2 regions of the Streptomyces sp. NPDC012637 genome follow, and region 1 is predicted to be linked to the other one. Evidence: riboswitches for the same ligand, from Rfam matches in the RefSeq annotation. Region 1 holds a riboswitch; the other holds the start of a gene.
The links. A riboswitch is a leader RNA that binds a small molecule or an ion and turns the genes downstream of it on or off. The one in region 1 is predicted to bind glycine.
Positions count from the first base shown of each region.

Region 2: linked by a shared signal. The riboswitch ahead of gcvP (aminomethyl-transferring glycine dehydrogenase) and the one ahead of gcvT (glycine cleavage system aminomethyltransferase GcvT) in region 1 are both predicted to bind glycine.

Region 1 covers NZ_JBIBDS010000005.1:323,015-326,414, reverse strand. The annotation lists gene ACFY8W_RS21810 (enhanced serine sensitivity protein SseB C-terminal domain-containing protein) at 1-735, opposite strand, end outside; gene ACFY8W_RS21805 (AAA family ATPase) at 866-1,558, opposite strand; glycine riboswitch at 1,711-1,822, shown strand; gene gcvT (glycine cleavage system aminomethyltransferase GcvT) at 1,982-3,121, shown strand; gene gcvH (glycine cleavage system protein GcvH) at 3,246-3,400, shown strand, end outside.
Region 2 covers NZ_JBIBDS010000007.1:585,047-588,446, reverse strand. The annotation lists gene ACFY8W_RS28435 (DNA polymerase IV) at 1-1,049, shown strand, start outside; gene ACFY8W_RS28430 (PRC-barrel domain-containing protein) at 1,083-1,508, opposite strand; glycine riboswitch at 1,572-1,670, shown strand; gene gcvP (aminomethyl-transferring glycine dehydrogenase) at 1,850-3,400, shown strand, end outside.

The DNA.
Region 1 (3,400 bases):
CACGGCGGCGCGCTGGAAGAAGGGGCGCACCTTGTCCAGCATCCAGTCGCCGACCGGGTCCTGGGCCACGTCGAGGAGGATCAGGTTGACCGGCCAGGCGACCTCGACGCGGCCGAGGGCCCGGCCGAGGGCGTCGAGCGGGGCGTTCCGGTCGGCCTCGGGGCCGGTGAGCTGGACGCCGACGAAGAGGGCGGGTTCGGTGCCCTCGACGCTGGCGAGGGCCCGCCGTGCGGAGTGGACGACGCCGGTGGCCGCGAACTCGGCGGAGGCGGCGGCGAGGAAGTCGACCGGGTCGTCCTGCCAGTCGGGCTCGAAGAGGCGGACCCGGCCGCCGGTGGCGGGCCCGTCGAGGGCGGTGCGGCCGGCGCGGCAGAGTTCGGCGACGGCGGGCGGCGGCAGCGGGACGCCGACGGTGCCGCCGGGGTTCACGGCGATGCCGAGCTGCGGCGGCAGCCCGCGGGCGAAGTCGCGGGCCGGGGCGACGGTGTACGACATGTGCGCGCCGACGCAGGCGAGGAACTGCTGCTCGGAGCTGAAGACGGGCACGTAGGCGCCGCCCTCGATCTCCATGGTGGGCAGGTCGAGGTCGGTGCTGTCGGGTCCGCCGCCGTTGGGCAGCGGCACCCAGACGGGGCTGCGGCCGAGGACCTCGACGAGGCGCCCTCCGGCGGAGGGGCTGCCGAGGGAGGCGGCCAGTACTTCCTCGAGCTCATTGCCCGGCCACGTCACGTCCACGGTCCTCGTCGTCCCCTTTCCCGGCACTTCCCCGGCACCCGGCGCGGATCCGCCGGACAGGCCGTATGCACCTTAATGGCGCTCCGGCACCCCTGTGACCGGAAAGGACGCCCGAAGGGGCCGGAGTGGTTCACGCCACGTCGCGGAATCCGATCTTCCGCAGGGCGTCGGCGGCAGCGCGGTCGAGCAGGGTCACCGAGGCGCAGCCGGGCGGCAGCGCGCCCGCCTCGGCGGTGCGCACCAGACGGCCCACGGCGCGGCGGTGCCGGGCGAAGGCGTACGAGGAGACGCCGCGGCCGCGGTCCCGCTGGCCGGCCCGGGCGGTGTCCGGGTCGACGTCGAGCAGGATCAGGTGCAGGGCGGCGCCGCGCCTGCGGGCCTCGCGGGCGAGCCAGCCGCGCACCCAGGACTGGGTGCCGCAGTCGTGGACGATCACCCCGGCGCCGGTGCGCAGGGCGCGGCGCAGGCCCGCGTAGTGGGCGATCCGGGCGAGCGGGCGGTAGACGGCGTACGGCAGGAAGCGGGGCAGCCGGCCCTCCCAGCGCTCCCGGGTGTGCTGGGAGTCGACGGCGCGGCCCTCGGCGGCCCGGCTCATCAGCGTGGACTTCCCGGCGCCGGGGAGCCCGGAGACGACCACGACGTCACCGGTGGCGTAGGTGAGCACGCGGGGGCTGCGGCCCTCGCGCTCGCGAAGGTCGCGCAGCAGCCGCGCGCGGCGCCTGGTGCGGGCGCGCTCGCGTGTGCGGGCCCGGGCGACCGCCCGCTGCGGCGGTATCCCGGTGTTCGTGGCCGCGGCCGCGACACCGGTGCGCTGGATCGTCATCGCTTCTCCCCCTGTCGGGTCTGCGAAGACCCTTGCCCACGCAGTGTAAAGAGGCGGTAATGCGGCACAAGCGATTTGCCGCGCGGATCCGCCGTGCAATGATGGGCGCGCCACGCGCTCGCCCGAGCGCGCACAACCTCATACCGGCCGCTCGAATCCGCGCGGGAGAGTTCCGGTCGCCGGCGCAGTCGCGCCGCGTCGCCCGGGCGCCGAAGGAGCAAGTACCTCCCTTGAATCTCTCAGGCCCCGTACCGCGTGGATGAGGCAGATCTGAAAAGCGGGACGCCCTGTCGCGTCCCCACCCAAGGTGCAAGCCGAGGATGCCCTCGGTGAACCTCTCAGGTTCCATGACAGATGGGGAGGAACGTCCTCACCGTCTTGTCATGTCGTGCCCTGCACGCCCTGGGACCCGGGAGCCACCCGATGAGCACTGCCCCCCGTCTGACCGCCCTCGACGCGCTGCACCGTTCGCTGGGCGCGACCATGACCGACTTCGCGGGCTGGGACATGCCGCTGCGGTACGGCAGCGAGCGCGACGAGCACACCGCCGTCCGCACCAAGGCCGGCCTCTTCGACCTCTCCCACATGGGCGAGATCACCGTCACCGGGCCGCAGGCGGCGGAACTGCTCGACTTCGCCCTGGTGGGGAACATCTCCACGATCGGCGTCGGCCGTGCGCGCTACACGATGATCTGCCAGGAGGACGGCGGCATCCTCGACGACCTGATCGTCTACCGCCTCGGCGAGACGGAGGCCGCGTCTTCTCAGTACATGGTCGTCGCCAACGCCTCCAACGCCCAGGTCGTCCTGGACGCGCTGGTGGCCCGCTCCGGGGGATTCGACGCCGAGGTGCGCGACGACCGCGACGCGTACGCGCTGATCGCCGTCCAGGGCCCGGAGTCCCCCGGCATCCTGAAGCAGCTCACCGACGCCGACCTGGACGGCCTGAAGTACTACGCGGGCCTCCCGGGCACCGTCGCCGGTGTCCCCGCCCTCATCGCGCGCACCGGCTACACGGGCGAGGACGGCTTCGAGCTGTTCCTGAAGCCGGAGCACGCGGAGGGCGTGTGGCAGGCGCTCACCGAGGCGGGCCAGGACGTCGGCCTGATCCCCTGCGGCCTGTCCTGCCGCGACACGCTGCGCCTCGAGGCGGGCATGCCGCTGTACGGCCACGAGCTGACCACCGCGCTCACGCCCTTCGACGCGGGCCTCGGCCGGGTCGTGAAGTTCGAGAAGACCACGAACGAGGGCCGCTTCGTCGGCCGCGAGGCCCTGGAGAAGGCGGCCGAGCGCGCCGAGACCGCCCCGCCGCGCAAGCTGGTCGGCCTGGTCGCCGAGGGCCGCCGGGTGCCCCGCGCCGGGATGTCCGTGGTCGCGAACGGCGAGGTCGTCGGCGAGATCACCTCCGGCGCCCCGTCCCCGACCCTGGGCAAGCCGATCGCCATGGCGTACGTGGACGCGGCCTTCGCCGAGCCCGGCACGGAGGGCGTCGGCGTCGACATCCGCGGCGCGCACGAGCCGTACACGGTCGTGGCGCTGCCGTTCTACAAGCGCCAGAAGTGACCATGGGGCCGAGGCCCCGTCGGCGCCCGGACGCGAGCCGGACGTGACGCGTCCGTCTCAGTCCGCGTCTCACCCCGTAAGACCCACGTTCATCAGTACTCCCCCGATCCAGGAGAATCAGGTCATGAGCAACCCCCAGCAGCTGCGCTACAGCAAGGAGCACGAGTGGCTGTCGGCCGTCGAGGACGGCGTCGCCACGGTCGGCATCACCGAGCACGCGGCGAACGCGCTCGGCGACATCGTGTACGTCCAGCTCCCGGAGGTCGGTGCCACCGTCAC
Region 2 (3,400 bases), on a different contig from region 1:
CGCGGGCCGCGGGAGAGCTGCTCCGCCGGGACATCCTCACGACCACCGGTCTCACCGGGTCGGTGGGTCTCGCCGGCTCGAAGATGCTCGCGAAGATCGCCTCGGAGGAGGCCAAGCCGGACGGGCTCGTGCTGATCGAGCCGGGCACGGAGCGGGAGCTGCTCGGGCCGCGTTCGGTGCGGATCATCCCGGGCGTCGGGCCGGCCACCGGTGAGCACCTGCGGCGGGCCGGGATCACGACGGTGGCCGAGGTGGTGGAGGCCGGCGAGGACGAGCTCGTACGGCTGCTCGGGAAGGCGCACGGGGCCTCGCTGTATCTGATGGCCCTCGGGCACGACGACCGGCCGGTGGTGGCCGAGCGGGACGCGAAGTCGGTGTCCGTCGAGGACACCTTCGACGTGGACCTGCACGACCGGCTGCGGATCCGGCTGGAGGTGGAGCGGCTCGCGGAGCGGTGCGTGGCGCGGCTGCGCGGATCCGGGCACTCGGGGCGGACGATCGTGCTGAAGGTGCGGCGTTACGACTTCTCGACGCTGACCCGTTCCGAGACGCTGCGCGGGCCCACGGACGACCCCGTGGTGGTGCGGGAGGCGGCGGCGCGGCTCCTCGACCTGGTGGACACGACCGGTGGCGTGCGGCTGCTCGGCGTCGGGGTGAGCGGCCTCGCGGACTACACGCAGGAGGATCTGTTCGCCCAGGCGGAGGCCCGGGCGGAAGCGGAGGCGCAGGCGGAGGCCGGTGCCGCCGACGGCGTGGGCGAGGAGCGGCGGACCGAGGACGGCGCGGTCGCCTCCTCGGTCGTCGCGGCCGCGCCTCCGACGGCCACGGAGCGGGTCGAGCGGCGCTGGGCCCCCGGGCTCGACGTCCGGCACGCCGTGCACGGGCCCGGGTGGGTGCAGGGCAGCGGCATCGGCCGGGTCACGGTCCGCTTCGAGGAGCCGACCTCGGCGCCCGGCCGCGTCCGCACCTTCTCGGTCGACGACCCGGAGCTCGAGCCCTCCGACCCGCTGCCCCTCGTCCCGGGCGGCGCGACGGGCGCGGCGGCGTAGTCCTGACGGGACGGGCGCGGCGGGAAGGGCGCGTCAGGACTCCTCCTGGCCCGCCAGACGGCCGAAGTCGCGGGGCGAGGTGTCCGGGGGCGGGGGCGGCAGGGCGAGGCTGTAGTGGCGGTAGAGCTGGAGTTCCTGTTCGGGGGAGAGGTGGCGGCCGACGCCGAAGTCGGGGGCGTCCTTGATGAGCGCGCGCTCGTACGGGATGTGGAGGCCGTCGCCCGCCAGCTCGCTCGGCTCCAGGGGGACGAACGCGTCCCGGCTGAACAGGCCGGTGCGGACGGCGGCCCACTCCGGGACGCCCGTCGCGTCGTCCAGGTACACCTCGTCCACGGTGCCGATCTTGTGTCCGTTCCGGTCGAACGCCTTGCGGCCGATCAGGCTGCGCGGATCGATGTCGGTCTGCACGGTCCCTCCAACTGGTCGCAACTGCTCTACAAGCACTACGAAAGTGCACATCTGGGATGTCGGCCACTTGAGCGATGGGAGAAGGAACGGCGCTGGTAGGCTGGCTGTGGCTGTGGACCCCGCGCGGGAGAGTCCTCCGGAGAAAGCTTTCGGAGGCGCCGAAGGAGCAAATCCTCCCCGGAATCTCTCAGGCACCCGTACCGCGCGGACGAGGTCACTCTGGAAAGCAGGGCGGGCGTCGACGGCATCCGCTCTCACCGACGGTGAAAGCCGGCCTGCCCTCAGGGCACGGCCGGTGAAGCTCTCAGGTTGAGATGACAGAGGGGGAGGCCGTCCGGGCACCCGCGCCGAGGTGCCCCTCGCAGGTCGTGACGACCAGGAGGCCCCCGTACATGACCGCCAACCGCATTCCGCTCTCCGAGCTCGAGCAGGGAATCCCCTTCGAGCAGCGGCACATCGGGCCCGACGCCGAGGCGCGGGCCAAGATGCTCGCCCAGGTCGGTTACGGCTCCCTCGACGAGCTCACGGCCGCCGCCGTGCCGGACGTCATCAAGAACGCCGAGGCGCTGGCCCTGCCGGGTGCCCGCACCGAGGCCGAGGTGCTGGCCGAGCTGCGCTCCCTCGCCGACCGCAACCAGGTCCTCGCCCCGATGATCGGTCTCGGCTACTACGGGACCTTCACCCCGCCGGTCATCCTGCGCAACGTCATGGAGAACCCGGCCTGGTACACGGCGTACACGCCGTACCAGCCGGAGATCTCGCAGGGCCGCCTGGAGGCGCTGCTCAACTTCCAGACCGTGGTCGCCGACCTCACCGGTCTGCCCACCTCCGGCGCGTCGCTGCTCGACGAGGGCACCGCCGCCGCCGAGGCCATGGCGCTGTCCCGCCGGGTCGGCAAGGTCAAGAACGGCGTCTTCCTGGTCGACGCCGACGCGCTGCCGCAGACGATCGCCGTCATCGAGACCCGCGCCGAGCCGACCGGTGTCGAGGTCGTCGTCGCCGACCTGTCCGCCGGCATCCCGGCCGAGGTCGCCGAGCGCGGTGTCTTCGGCGTGCTGATCCAGTACCCGGGCGCCTCCGGTGCCATCCGCGACATCAAGCCGGTCATCGACCAGGCCCACGAGCTCGGTGCGATCGTCACCGTCGCCGCCGACCTGCTCGCCCTGACGCTGCTGGCCTCGCCCGGCTCGCTCGGCGCGGACATCGCCGTCGGCACCACGCAGCGCTTCGGCGTCCCGATGGGCTTCGGCGGTCCGCACGCCGGCTACATGGCCGTCCAGGACAAGCACGCCCGCTCGCTGCCCGGCCGCCTCGTCGGCGTCTCCGTCGACGCCGACGGCAACAAGGCCTACCGCCTGGCCCTGCAGACCCGCGAGCAGCACATCCGCCGCGAGAAGGCCACCAGCAACATCTGTACGGCCCAGGTCCTGCTCGCCGTCATGGCCGGCATGTACGCCGTCTACCACGGCCCCGAGGGCCTGAAGGGCATCGCGCGGCGGACCCACCGCTACGCCGCGATCCTCGCCGCCGGTCTGCGGGCCGGAGGGGTCGAGCTGACCCAGGGCGCCTTCTTCGACACCCTCACCGCCCGCGTCCCGGGCCGCGCCGACGCCGTCGTCGCCGCCGCCCGCGAGGCCGGCGTGAACCTGTACCGCGTCGACGCCGACCAGGTGTCCGTGTCCTGCGACGAGACCACCACGCGGGCGAACCTCGCCGCCGTCTGGGCCGCCTTCGGCGTCGAGGCCGACATCGAGGCCCTGGACCCGGTCACCGAGGACGCGCTGCCCGTCGACGCGCTGCGCACCGACGCGTACCTGACCCACCCGGTCTTCCACGCGCACCGCTCCGAGACCGCGATGCTGCGCTACCTGCGCAAGCTGGCCGACCGCGACTACGCGCTCGACCGCGGCATGATCCCGCTCGGCTCCTGCACCATGAAGCTG